4 regions of the Nitratireductor sp. GZWM139 genome follow, and region 1 is predicted to be linked to each of the others. Evidence: predicted binding sites of a transcription regulator. Region 1 holds the regulator's gene; each other region holds the start of a gene.
What was found. The regulator PhoB, encoded in region 1, activates phosphate uptake and scavenging genes when phosphate is short. The targets are predictions, from matches to a motif close to TGTCATNNANCTGTCAT.

Region 1 (3,268 bases):
GACCCGAAACCGTCCGCATCGCCCGGGCCACAACTGTCTCGTCTGCTTTCAAACGCCATTGAGCGGAATTCGTTCCCTCCGACGGGAACATTTTCGCATATGGGGCGTTTCACCCGTCACAAATGCACTAATTCTCATTGCCATGTCTTGAGGGAGACTTGAAATCCATGACCCTGTCAGCGCGTATCGCTCCGCACCTTCCTTACCTGCGGCGCTTTTCCCGGGCCGTTTCCGGCTCCCAGTCCAGCGGTGACGCACTGGTGGCTGCGACGCTTGAAGCGTTGATCGCCGATACGAGCATCTTTCCCGAGGCATCGACCGACAAGATCGCCCTCTTCAGGCTCTTCACATCGCTGTTCGAAACGCTGGACGTTCCGGTCCCCGAAGGCACGCCGAGCTCGGCATGGGAAAAGCGGGCCATGAGCAACCTTTCTTCGCTCGCGCCCCGTCCGCGTCAGGCCTTCCTGCTGGTGGCCGTAGAGAATTTCCGGCCGGAAGAGGCTGCGGAAATTCTCGAGACGGATATGAAAGGCATCAACACGATGCTGCGCGAAGCCAGCGAGGAGATTTCCCGTCAGGTGGCGACAGACATCCTCATCATCGAGGACGAGCCCCTGATCGCCATGGACATCGAGGAAATGGTCGAAAGCCTCGGGCATCGCGTGGTCGGCACGGCCCGCACCCACAAGCAGGCGGTCGAAATGTTTGCCAAGACGCAGCCGAAAATGGTGCTGGCCGACATTCAGCTTGCCGATGGCAGTTCAGGCCTTGATGCGGTGAACGAGATCCTCGACGCGGCCACCGTACCGGTCATCTTCATCACCGCCTTCCCCGAGCGGCTTCTGACGGGCGAGCGCCCGGAACCGACCTTCCTTGTGACCAAGCCGTTCAGCCCGGAAATGGTCAAGGCGCTCATCAGCCAGGCGCTCTTCTTCGATCAGCAGGCGCACGCGGCGGCCTGACAGGCCCCCGCTTCTTCACGCGTTTCTCAAAAAAGCCGCCTCCGGGCGGCTTTTCTTTTGCCCAAAATCTCTCCGGCGGAACCAAATCCGAATGCCAGACGTTTAACCGGCATAACTAAACGGAGAGACAGAATGCTATACTGGGCCCTGATATTCCTTGTCGTCGCGATCATCGCCGGCGCACTCGGTTTCGGCGGAATTGCCGGCGCTTCGGCAGGCATTGCGCAGATCCTCTTCTACATCTTCCTCGCCCTGCTCGCGATCTCGCTGATCATGGGCCTTCTGAAACGCGGTCGCTAAACGGCGACGCACACATAAACGAATGCGGCATAAGCGAACCGGACCATCCATGGCTTCCGTTTCGTGAAGACAATGAAAGGAGAAAGCCATGGAACACATCGCTGCACTTCTTTTGATTGTCGGCTGCTCAGGCAATGTGGGGGCCGGCGACACGCGCGAATGCCAGGAACTGCCCGCCCCCACCCCGGTCTACGAGACGTTTGAGGAGTGCGAGGCGGAGAAGCCGGTTGCAATGCGCGAGCTGGAAACCGAAGCGCCGCAGGTTCTCGCCACCTGCGTCTATGTGGATCCCGCACTTGTCTATGACGATGCGATCCTGGAGTGGGACATCACCAGCAATGGCGAGCTGACAGCTTCCATCGAGCCGGTGACGAGCTTTGCCGTGGCGCAGAACGAGCATGCCCGCCCCGGACACGCCGCCACGAAATAACGGGCCACGAAATAACGCGCGAAGAGCTTCAACGAAAAAGCCCCGGTCGAACCGGGGCTTTTTTTAATGGCTGTATCGCGTCTGTCAGGCTTCGCGGATCGCATAGCCCGCGCCGCGAATGGTGCGGATCACATCGGGCAGACGCCCGTGGTTCACGGCCTTGCGCAGCCGGCCCACATGCACGTCCACGGTGCGCTCGTCGATATAGATCGTCTCGCCCCAGACATTGTCGAGCAGCTGGCTTCGCGAGAAGACGCGGCCGGGATGCTGCATCATGAATTCCAGGAGGCGGAACTCTGTCGGCCCGAGACGGATCTCGTTCTTGCGGCGGTAGACACGGTGCGATTCACGGTCGAGCACGATGTCCCCGACCGAGAGAACCGTCGAGAGCACTTCCGGCTTCGCGCGCCGCAGAAGCGCGCGAACACGCGCCACGAATTCCGGCGTCGAGAAAGGCTTCACCAGATAGTCGTCCGCGCCGGTTGAAAGGCCGCGCACACGGTCGCTTTCCTCGCCACGGGCGGTGAGCATGATGATCGGCAGGCGCTCCGTTTCGGGGCGCATGCGCAGCCGGCGGCACAGCTCGATGCCGGAAACGGCCGGAACCATCCAGTCCAGAACGAGCAGATCGGGTACGTTTTCCTGCAGGCGCACTTCGGCTTCATCGCCGCGAGAGATCATCTCGACCTGATAGCCTTCGGCTTCCAGATTGTACTTGAGCAAGACGCAAAGCGGTTCGTCGTCTTCAACGACCATGACCTTGGGGGCAATCATGGCAGGCATTCTCCTCGGGCAGTCTACGGCCGGTTAGACATCGGATTCGACCGTCATCTGTGTTTCGTCAAGCTTCGGCCGCTGGACCGGAAGCTGGGACCCCGTCACCACATAATAGGCATTTTCGGCGATATTGGTCACATGGTCGCCGATACGCTCAAGATTTTTCGCACAGAACAGGAGGTGCGTGCAGGCCGTGATGTTGCGCGGGTCTTCCATCATGTAGGTGAGGAGTTCGCGGAAAACCGACGTGTACTGAATGTCGATTTCCTCATCCTCGTCGCGCAGCCGGATTAACGCCTCGGCATTGCGCGCCACATAGTGCTCGACCACCGAATTGACCTGTTTCAGCACGAGGCCGGCCATCGCGTCGATGGAATGCGCAAGCGTGCGCGGCGTGGCGCTTTCGCCCACGGCGCCGACGCGCTTGGCAATGTTCTTGGCCAGATCGCCGATGCGCTCGAGATCAGCCGCCATGCGGATGGCGCCCACGACGCTGCGCAGATCCTGCGCCATCGGCTGGCGCTTTGCGATGAGCGTGATGGCGCGCTCATCAAGGTCGCGCTGCTTGGCGTCCATGATCGTGTCATCGGAGATGATGCGCTGTGCAAGCGCCGTATCGGAGTGCAGCAGCGCCCTGGTGGAAGCGCGCGTCATCTCGCCGGAGAGATCGCCCATGTCGCGGATGAGGCGGTCGATTTCACCGAGTTCCTCATCGAAGGAGCTGACTGTGTGCTCGCCCATGGTCTGGTTCCTTATCTGTGCGTTTGCCGCGCCGTCAGCCGAAGCGTCCGGTGATGTA
Region 2 (3,268 bases), on a different contig from region 1:
GACCATCTGGCACTCGGTGACGCGGATGCGGCCGAGCGTGAGCGGGAAATCGAGTTCCGGCACGTCGATCTCCACATCCACCTCGCCAATGCGGATCTCGCCGGCGAAGGGGTGGTTGCGGCCATAGCCGCGCTGGGTGGAATAGCCGAGCGCCAGAAGGAACCCCTCGTCGCCACGCGACAGGGCCTGAAGGCGCTGGTCGCGCTCCATGGGAAACTCCGGCGGCTCGCGGGTGATGTCGCCGGGCTCACGGTCTTCCGGCAGGGAGCCGTCTTCCTCGATCAGGCCTTCATTGGCGAGAATGTCGGACACACGCGGCATGGCTTCTTCGGCTTCGCTGCGGGCCTCGGGCGCTGCCGGTTCGGCGTCCTCGGCCAGTTCCGGGTCAAGCAGACGGTGCGTGTAGTCGAAGGTGGGGCCGAGAAGCTGCCCGCCGGGCAGATCCTTGTAGGTGGCGGAGACGCGCCGCTCGACCAGCATCGCCGCCGTGTCGACGGGGCGCGTATAGCCGAAGCGCGGCAGGGTGGTGCGGTAGGCGCGCAGAAGGAAGATCGCCTCGATCATGTCGCCGCGCGCCTGCTTGACGGCAAGTGCCGCGAGGCCGGTGTCGTAAAGCGAGCCCTCGGACATGACGCGGTCGACGGCAAGCGAAAGCTGGCTGGCGATCTGCTCGAGCGTGATGGCGGGCAGGTTGCGGTCGCCGCGGCGACGGTCGGCCAGAAGCCGGTGCGCGTTCTGGATGGCGGCTTCGCCGCCCTTGACGGCTACATACATGGCTCAGGCCTCCTGGCTGGTGATGCGGGTGGAGCGGGGCAGGGCCGCAAGGCCCTCGCGGCTGACCAGGATCAGGTCGATGCCGCGCGGAAAGCGGGCGTGGTTCTGCGCCCACTGGCGGGTGAAATGACGCGGCATGGGACGGGGCGCGAGGCGCGCCTCGTTTTCGATGCCGGGGCCGTCGAGAACCAGTTCCTCGCCGCCCGAAAGGTCGTTCACCTGAAGAACGAGCGTTGCCGAGCGGTCGGGATATTCCTGCGAGCCCTGGGCAAAGTTCTCCAGCCCGATCAGGTGCTCGGGATCAGCCGCCAGGATGAAATGCGCATCGGCCGGCGTGTTGGCGAGCGGCGCGCCGGTGTGGAAGGCGAGCCAGGCGCGGACCGCCTCATCGCCCGCAAGCGCGGGGTCAAGCCAGATCGGCGTGTCCTGATCGCAAAGCGCCAGCGCGACGGCTGCGGCCTCGGGCGTCAGCGGTGCGGGCGGCTTGGCGAGCGCAATGCCCCTGTGGATCGTGCCGGGCTCGGCCATGGCCTGCATGACGGCGCGAAAAATGGTCTGGGCGTCGAAGACCGGGTTCTGGAAACCGCCTTCGATGGCGATGGAATCGAGCGTCATCAGTCCTCTCCGCGAACCATGGTGAAGAAGTCGACCTTGGTGGCCGCCGTTTCGGCGCGACGGGTCGCGTCAGCCTCGATGCGGCGGGCGCGCAGCGGTGCGAGGATCTTCTCCTCGATCCGGGCTTCAAGGTCAGGTTGCTGGCGCAACGCGTCGATGAGGGCGGCAACCCGCACCTTCATTTTCTCGCGGCCAAGCGCATAGGCGTGGCCAACCTCGCCGCCGGGAAGCTTGACGGTGGCGCGCGTGACGGTGGCTTCGCCGAAGTTGAACGGCGCGCCGCCGCCGCCCATGCGGCCGCGAACGGTCACAAGGCCGGTTTCAGGTCCGCGCAGCGTTTCGGCCTCGTCGGGCAGCCCGGCTTCGTTCCAGAGGTGCATGAGATCGGCGCCGCTCGCCATGGCCAGCACCGCCATCGCTTCGCGCCGCCGCTCGGTGACCGCCTGTCTTTCCTGTCGTGAGACCATGATGTCTCCTTCCTCGTTCGCCAATTTGTCTATTGTTCTAGACAACCAAACATATTATGGGTTTTGCCTAACGGGTGTCCATGACGCGTTGATGACAGCGCAGCCGGGGAGAACGGGATTTTGGCGCAGGCGAAGAAAAAGGAAGCGGTGATCGAGCGGCGCAGCGGCGTTGCGCTCTGGCGGCAGATCGCCGACCGCATGCGGCGCGAGATCAGTGAAGGTCTTCTGGGGCAGGGAGGGCGCATGCCGCCGGAAGTGGCGCTTGCGGAGCGCTTTGGCGTCAACCGGCACACGGTGCGCACGGCGATTGCGGCGCTTGTGCAGGAAGGCGTTTTACGCGCAGAGCAGGGGCGCGGCACCTTTGTCGAGGGACGCAGGCGGCTGGCCTATCCCATCCGCAGCCGTACGCGTTTTTCGGAAGGGCTGGCGGGGCAGTCGCGCGGGCTCGCCGCCGATCTGCTCGATCATGCGGTGGAGCCCGCGAGCCTTGATGTTGCAAAGGCGTTGTGTCTTTCGCCCGGCGCGCCGGTGATCCGGCTGGAGACGCTTTCGCATGCCGATGGACGGCCCGTTTCCCGCGCCCGTGGCTGGTTCGACGCAGAGCGGTTTGCGGGCATGGCGGAAATTTTTTCGCGAACGCGCTCGATCACGGCCTCGTTCCGGGAACTGGGCCTTGCCGATTATCTGCGCCACAGCACCACTGTAACAGCCCGGCACGCAGAAGCGGGCGATCTGAAAGACCTGCAGCTTTCGCCCGGCGCGATCGTTCTGGTGACCATTGCCATCAATGTGGATGCGCAGGGACAGCCCGTGCAGTATTCCGAGACCCGCTTTGCCGCCGACCGTATCGAGTTGCACATACCCGGCGCGGACGAGACCGGCTGAGAGCGCACATCACCCACAACTCACCGCGAAGTGACCGCAGCGCGAGGTGGTTTGCGTTGATTTGATCCGCCCTGACGTGCTCTATCCCAACGGGTTTCAAACAAGGGCAACAAAGGGGTTTCGCTTGCGCGCACTGCTATTCTCGACTGCACTTCTGGCCATTGGCGCGGTTCCAGCCGCCGCCGATACGACGCAGCCCGATCCCTCGAACTGGGATGCGGTTCTGAAGGATGCGCGTGGCGAAACGGTCTATTTCAACGCCTGGGGCGGTTCGCAGAACATCAACGATTACATCGAGTGGGCGGGTGACGAACTGAAAGAGCGCTACGGCGTCACGCTCAGACATGTGAAGCTTGAGGATACGGCCAGCGCGGTCGCCACCGTGGTGGCGGAAAAGGCCGCCGGTCGCGATACGGGCGGAACGGTCGATCTCATCTGGATCAATGGCGAGAACTTTGCCGCCATAAAGCAACAGGGGCTGATCCTCTCGCCGGGCTGGGCGGAAAAGCTTCCCAACTGGGCCTTTG
Region 3 (3,268 bases), on a different contig from region 1:
TCGCCTTGCCACCACTGATCGGATAGGCGACCAGATGGAATTTGGGGTGCATGAAGGCCGTCACCCGGTCGGGCTGGATCGCACCGTCGCCGGCAGCCAGCGCCTCTTCGACGGGGACTGTCGCGCGCCAGGCGACGTAACCGGTAAAGCGGCTGCGCACGGCGGTGCGGGCGAGGCGGCGCAGATGCGACCAGACCCCGTCTGCCGCGATCAGGAGGGGCGTGTGCACCTCTTCGCTTTCGCCGTCCCGCAGGATCTGAAGGCGTGGACGACCGGCGTGGAAATCGGCTTTCTCGGCCAGCGCGCCGGTGACGATCTCGATCAGCGGTTGCTGGCGCGCACGGTTCAGAAGGGCTGCCTGCAGATCGGCGCGGTGCACCACAAGATAAGGTGCGCCCCAGCGGGCCTGTGCGGCCGCACCGAGCGGAACATGGGTGAGGGGGGCGAGTGTCGCAGCCTTCTTGAGAACGACGGCCTGCGGCTCCACGGCCGAAGCGCGCAGTTCCTCAAGCACGCCCAGCCTGTCGAGCAGGCGGGTTGCGTTGGGCGAAAGCTGAAGGCCGGCCCCCACTTCGTGGAGTTCCGGCGCACGCTCATAGATGCGCGAGGCAAGACCATGCCGCGCCAGGGCAAGTGCTGCCGTCAGCCCGGCAACGCCTGCGCCGACGATGATTGCTGCTGGTTCGTCCGTCATCGGCCTGCGGGCCGATCAGGCCGCTTCGTCGTAAATGCAGCCCTCGGGCTTCGTGTCCGTCGCCTTCAGCGCCGGATTGTAGCGGTAAAGCGTCGAGCAATAGGGGCAGACCCGCTCGTTCTCATCGCCCATGTCGATGAACACATGCGGATGATCGAAGGGCGGATTCGCACCGACGCACATGAATTCCTTCACGCCGATTTCGATTGCCTGGTGTCCGTTGGTGTTCTGGAAATGGGGAATGGCTGATCCGGCCATCATCTTCTCCCGCTTGGAATGCGTTGGAAAGTCGCTTGCGTTTGTAGCATAAACTGCGTCTTTGCAAGCCTCTGATATGAAACTGTCATAAAACCATGTCACGAGGTACACTGGGCCACCAGTAGACAACGGCCCGTGCTGTGGAAATCAAGGGGCGCAGGCAGGATCATGAACCAGTTGAAGCCGGTCACGAAAGAATTCTCCGTTGATGGCGGACCGACTGGGCAGATCGCCGCCGTGGGGCCGGACCGTTTCGTCAATCGCGAATTCTCCTGGCTGCAGTTCAATCGCCGTGTTCTCGGCGAGGCGCAGAACGAAAACCATCCGCTGCTCGAGCGGCTGCGTTTCCTGTCGATCTCGGCCGACAATCTCGATGAGTTCTTCATGGTGCGCGTCGCCGGTCTTGCCGGTCAGGTGCGCGAGCACATCGCCACGCGCAGCGCCGATGGCCGCACGCCGGAAGAGCAGCTTGAGCATGTGCTGCGCGAGGTGGCCGGACTGCAGAACGACCAGCACGCAAGCCTGAATGCACTGCTGGACCTTCTGCGCAAGGAAGGCATTGAGCTGGTGCGCGCCGATGCGCTGAACCCAGTCGACATGCAATGGCTCGAAGATCACTTCATGGAAGCGATTTTCCCGGTTCTGACGCCGCTTTCCATCGACCCGGCGCACCCGTTCCCGTTCATCCCGAATCTCGGCTTCTCCATTGCGCTCGAACTCCAGCATGAGGGCGAACTGGAGCCGATGACGGCGCTTCTGCGCCTGCCGGTGGCGCTCAAGCGCTTCATCCAGCTTCCGGTGCACAATGGCACGGTGCGTTTCATCACGCTGGAAGATGTGGTCAACCTTTTCATCGGCAAGCTGTTCCCGCGTTACAAGGTTATCGGTTCGGGCACGTTCCGCCTCATTCGCGACAGCGATATCGAGGTGGAGGAAGAGGCCGAGGATCTGGTGCGCCTCTTCGAATCGGCGCTCAAGCGCCGCCGCCGCGGCTCGGTGATCCGCATTGAGTTCGATGACGAGATGCCCGAAGGCCTGCGCGACTTCGTCGCCAGCGAGCTGGGCGTTGCCGAAAACCGCATCACGGTTCTGGAGCGGCCGCTGGCGATCAACCAGATTTCCGAGATCGTGAAAGTGCCGCGCGAAGACCTGCTCTTCTCGCCCTACAATCCGCGTTTCCCGGAGCGCATTCGCGAGCATAATGGCGACTGTTTCGCCGCCATCCGCGAGAAGGACCTTATCGTCCACCACCCGTATGAATCCTTCGATGTCGTGGTGCAGTTCCTACGCCAGGCGTCGCTGGACCCGGAAGTGGTGGCCATCAAGCAGACGCTTTACCGCACCTCCAATGACAGCCCCATCGTGCGGGCGCTCATCGAGGCGTCGGAGGCCGGCAAGTCGGTCACGGCGCTGGTGGAGTTAAAAGCCCGCTTCGACGAGGAAGCAAACATCCGCTGGGCGCGCGATCTGGAGCGTGCCGGCGTGCAGGTCGTGTTCGGCTTCCTCGAACTCAAGACCCACGCCAAGATGTCGCTCGTGGTGCGCCGCGAGGAAGGCAAGCTGCGCAATTACTGCCATCTGGGCACCGGCAACTACCACCCGATCACCGCGCGCATCTATACGGATCTGTCCTATTTCACGGATGATCCGGAAATCGCGCGCGACGTGGCGCAGGTGTTCAATTTCATCACCGGCTACGCCGAGCCCGATGGCGAAATGCGCATTGCCGTGTCGCCATTCTCGCTGCGCAACCGATTACTGGACCACATTCAGGCAGAGATCGAGCATGCCCGGTCGGGCCGTCCGGCGCAGATCTGGATGAAGATGAACTCGCTGGTTGATCCGCTGGTGATCGATGCGCTCTATGAAGCAGGGCAGGCGGGTGTCGAGGTGGATCTCGTGGTGCGCGGCATTTGCTGCCTGCGCCCGCAGGTGCCGGGGCTGTCCGAGCGCATTCGCGTGAAATCCATTGTCGGCCGCTTTCTGGAGCACAGCCGGATCTACTGTTTCGGCAACGGCCACGGCCTGCCGTCGGATGAGGCGATCGTCTACATCTCGTCCGCCGACATCATGCCCCGCAATCTGGATCGGCGGGTAGAAACCATGGTGCCGATCACCAACCCCACCGTGCATGAGCAGGTCATCGGGCAAATTATGCTCGGAAACATCATGGACAATCAGCAAAGCTTTGAAGTATTGCCGGATGGAACTTCGCGGCGCATTATGCCCGACGAGGGAGAAGAACCGTTCAACGCTCAGGAATATTTCATGACGAATCCGAGCCTATCCGGTCGCGGCAATGCCTTGAAGTCCCAT
Region 4 (3,268 bases), on a different contig from region 1:
CATCGGCGCCGATGCCTGCGCCTGCGCCGGTTTCCACGAGCACATCGTGCCCATGCGCCACATATTCGCGTACGGACCCCGGCGTAAGGCCGACGCGATATTCGTGATTCTTTATTTCTTTCGGACAGCCGACACGCATCCTTGTCTCCTCCAACATGTGTGCGAATTTTCTGGCTCAATCGATGAGACCACAAAAAAGACCGAACGTCTTTGCGAACTCGTTTGCAGTATCTGGCGATTTTCGCTATTCCTTGCGCGAAATATCGCGTTCGTAGAAGGAAATTCGAAAAATGGCCCTGGATAGGATTGATATCGCCATTCTGGATGCGTTGCAGCAGGACGGGCGGATCTCCAATTCCGCGCTTGCCGAGAAGGTCGGACTGTCGCAATCGGCCTGCTCGCGCCGTCTCGACAATCTGGAGAAGAGCGGCGTGGTCAAGGGATACCATGCCCGGCTTTCGAATGCAGCCCTTGGACATGGTGTAACGGTGATAGTCCATATCTCCTTGTCGGGCCAGTTCGAACGCACGTTGAGCGAGTTTGAGGCGGCGGTGCAGCGCTGCCCGAATGTGGTGTCATGCCATCTGATGGCGGGCGAATATGACTACATTCTGCGGGTCGCTGCGCGGGATCTGCAGGACTATGAGCGCGTTCACAAGGAATGGCTGACGGGCATGCCGCATGTCATCAAGATCAACTCGGCCTTTGCGCTTCGCGAAGTGGTGGACCGCACAGCGCTGGGGCTGAAGCCTGAAATGTCCTGATCCGGGGTCAGGCGGGGACGCCTGACGGCAAAATCTTCTCGCCCGCAGTCAGCCAGCAGTCACTATGTGATCCATCGCAATGTCATGGGGCTGCGGGTAGATGGTCGGCAATTGCGAGAAGGCATAGCCGATGCCCACGACCAGCGGTTTCTTCGCCAGTGCGGCGAGGGTGCGGTCGTAGAAACCGCCGCCATAGCCCAGCCGGTAGCGCGCGGCGTCGAAGCCGACCAGCGGTGAAACCACGATATCAGGCGCGATTTCCGCCTGCGTTGCGGGAACGGGAATGTTCCACACGCCGCGTTCAAGTGTGTCGCCGGGCCGGTAGGGCCGGAAGACGAGCGGTGCGCCCTTTTCGATGACGACGGGGAGCGCGGTCTCTGCTCCCCGCGCTGCGCATCGGGCAAGCCATGGGCGTAGATCCGGCTCCCCCCGGAACGGCCAGTAGAGGCCGATCACCCGGCCGGCGGGATCGCCGATGAGACGGTCGAGCTGATTGGCAATGTCTTCTGCAAGTTCGCTTCGGGTTTTCGCCGGGACGGCGAGACGCTCGGCGATGAGGCGCTCGCGGGCCGCCTTGCGCCAGCGCCGGACATCCGGCCAGTGGTCTGCATCAGCCGCCTGTGCGCCGCTTGCCAGCTCATGCATGAAGCAGGGCGGTGAGGCGTAATCCCGGTCGCCGGAAGAAGTGTTCATCTCTTTTCTCTCCCTCTGCTTTCTCTGCTTTGTTCGTGCAGCGCTTATCAAGACTGCGGGGCGGGCGGCTGATGCGCTTTTCTCGCTGCGACATGTGAAGCGCCGTTTGTGCCATGGCCCTGTCATGCGGGCGTCACGAGTTTTTGCTGGAAGTCTCGCCACGAGAGCGCAATCATGACTGATCGCTGTTTCCGTTTCAAAGATTGAAAGAGAGATGACCATGACCCGACCGCACGCCCTGCTTTCCCGTCGTACCTTCCTCGCCGGATCGGCTGCTGCCGGTTCGCTGGTTCTCATGCATCCGTTTTCCGCACGCGCTTCCGGCAATCAGGCGCATCTGCGCATCATGGAAACGACCGATCTGCATGTGCATGTCTTTCCCTATGACTATTATGCCGACAAGCCCAACGACACGATGGGGCTGGCGCGCACGGCCGCGATCATCGACGGCATTCGCGCGGAAGCCACGAATTCGATCCTGGTGGACAACGGCGACTTCCTGCAGGGCAACCCGATGGGCGATTACATCGCCTATGAACGCGGCATGCGCGAGGGTGATGTTCATCCGGTGATCAAGGGTATGAACACGCTGGGCTATGATTGCTCGACGCTCGGCAATCACGAGTTCAATTACGGGCTCGACTTCATGTTCAAGGTGCTCGATGGCGCGAACTTCCCCTTCGTCTGCGCCAATGTGACCAAGGGCGAGCTCGCTGCCAACGCGCGCGATGACGCGCTTTTCCTGAAACCTTATGTGATCCTTGATCGCAAGGTGAAGGACGGCAATGGCGAAGAGCATCCGATCCGGGTGGGCCTGATCGGGTTCGTGCCGCCGCAGATCATGAACTGGGATTCGAAGCATCTGGCTGGCAAGGCCATGACGCGCGACATCGTGAAGGCCGCAGAGGCCTGGGTGCCGCAGATGCGCGAAGAGGGCGCCGATATCGTGGTGGCGCTGTCGCATTCCGGCATCGGCCCGGCGAAGTATGAGGAGAACCTCGAAAACGCCTCGCTGCTTCTGGCCGGTGTTGACGGCGTTGACGCCATCGTGACGGGGCACAGCCATCTGGATTTCCCCGGCCCGAAATTCGAGGGGCTGGAAGGCGTCGACAATGCGAAGGGCACGATTGCCGGCAAGCCGGCGGTGATGGGCGGTTTCTGGGGCTCGCATCTGGGGCTGATCGACCTGATGCTTGAACGCGACGGCAATCGCTGGATGGTGGTGAACTCCACCTCGGAGGCGCGGCCGATCTTCAAGCGCGTGGAGCGCAAGGCCGAACCGCTGGTGGAAAGCGTGGCCAAGGTGGAAGACGCGGTGCGCGAGGACCACGAGGCGACGCTGAAATATGTGCGCACCGCCGTGGGCAAGACCTCTGCGCCGCTGCATTCCTATTTCGCACTGGTGGCGGACGATCCGTCCGTGCAGGTCGTGAGCCAGGCGCAAACCTGGTACATCACCGACATGCTGAAGGATGGCGCGCACAGGGATGTGCCGGTGCTTTCGGCGGCAGCCCCCTTCAAGGCCGGCGGACGCGGCGGACCCGACTATTATACGGATGTGCCGGCAGGCGATGTGGCGATCAAGAATGTCGCCGACCTCTATCTCTACCCCAACACGGTGCAGGCGGTTCTGGTGACCGGGGCGGATGTGAAGGAATGGCTGGAAATGTCGGCCGGCATCTTCAATCAGGTGGAGCCGGGCAAGGCCGACCAGCCACTGCTCGATCCGACCTTCCCGTCCTACAATTTCGATGTGATCGACGGGGTGATCTACCGGATCGATCTTTCGCAGCCTGCAAAATATTCGCCCA

Region 2: the regulator PhoB is predicted to act here: its motif matches at 1,937-1,953, upstream of phnF (phosphonate metabolism transcriptional regulator PhnF).
Region 3: the regulator PhoB is predicted to act here: its motif matches at 1,025-1,041, upstream of NDI72_RS02010 (RNA degradosome polyphosphate kinase).
Region 4: the regulator PhoB is predicted to act here: its motif matches at 1,578-1,594, upstream of NDI72_RS15500 (bifunctional 2',3'-cyclic-nucleotide 2'-phosphodiesterase/3'-nucleotidase).

The regions. Positions count from the first base shown of each region.
Region 1 covers NZ_JAMQML010000008.1:25,220-28,487, forward strand. Annotated here, with positions in the region: gene NDI72_RS11390 (response regulator) at 168-962, shown strand; gene NDI72_RS11395 (DUF1328 domain-containing protein) at 1,095-1,262, shown strand; gene NDI72_RS11400 (hypothetical protein) at 1,351-1,692, shown strand; gene phoB (phosphate regulon transcriptional regulator PhoB) at 1,777-2,463, opposite strand; gene phoU (phosphate signaling complex protein PhoU) at 2,500-3,210, opposite strand; gene pstB (phosphate ABC transporter ATP-binding protein PstB) at 3,245-3,268, opposite strand, start outside.
Region 2 covers NZ_JAMQML010000006.1:256,803-260,070, forward strand. Annotated here, with positions in the region: gene NDI72_RS09900 (carbon-phosphorus lyase complex subunit) at 1-774, opposite strand, end outside; gene phnH (phosphonate C-P lyase system protein PhnH) at 778-1,389, opposite strand; gene phnG (phosphonate C-P lyase system protein PhnG) at 1,389-1,856, opposite strand; gene phnF (phosphonate metabolism transcriptional regulator PhnF) at 1,977-2,741, shown strand; gene NDI72_RS09920 (ABC transporter substrate-binding protein) at 2,866-3,268, shown strand, end outside.
Region 3 covers NZ_JAMQML010000001.1:416,564-419,831, forward strand. Annotated here, with positions in the region: gene NDI72_RS02000 (FAD-dependent monooxygenase) at 1-694, opposite strand, end outside; gene NDI72_RS02005 (zinc-finger domain-containing protein) at 710-952, opposite strand; gene NDI72_RS02010 (RNA degradosome polyphosphate kinase) at 1,121-3,268, shown strand, end outside.
Region 4 covers NZ_JAMQML010000012.1:125,114-128,381, reverse strand. Annotated here, with positions in the region: gene ald (alanine dehydrogenase) at 1-139, opposite strand, end outside; gene NDI72_RS15510 (Lrp/AsnC family transcriptional regulator) at 291-764, shown strand; gene NDI72_RS15505 (5-formyltetrahydrofolate cyclo-ligase) at 813-1,457, opposite strand; gene NDI72_RS15500 (bifunctional 2',3'-cyclic-nucleotide 2'-phosphodiesterase/3'-nucleotidase) at 1,678-3,268, shown strand, end outside.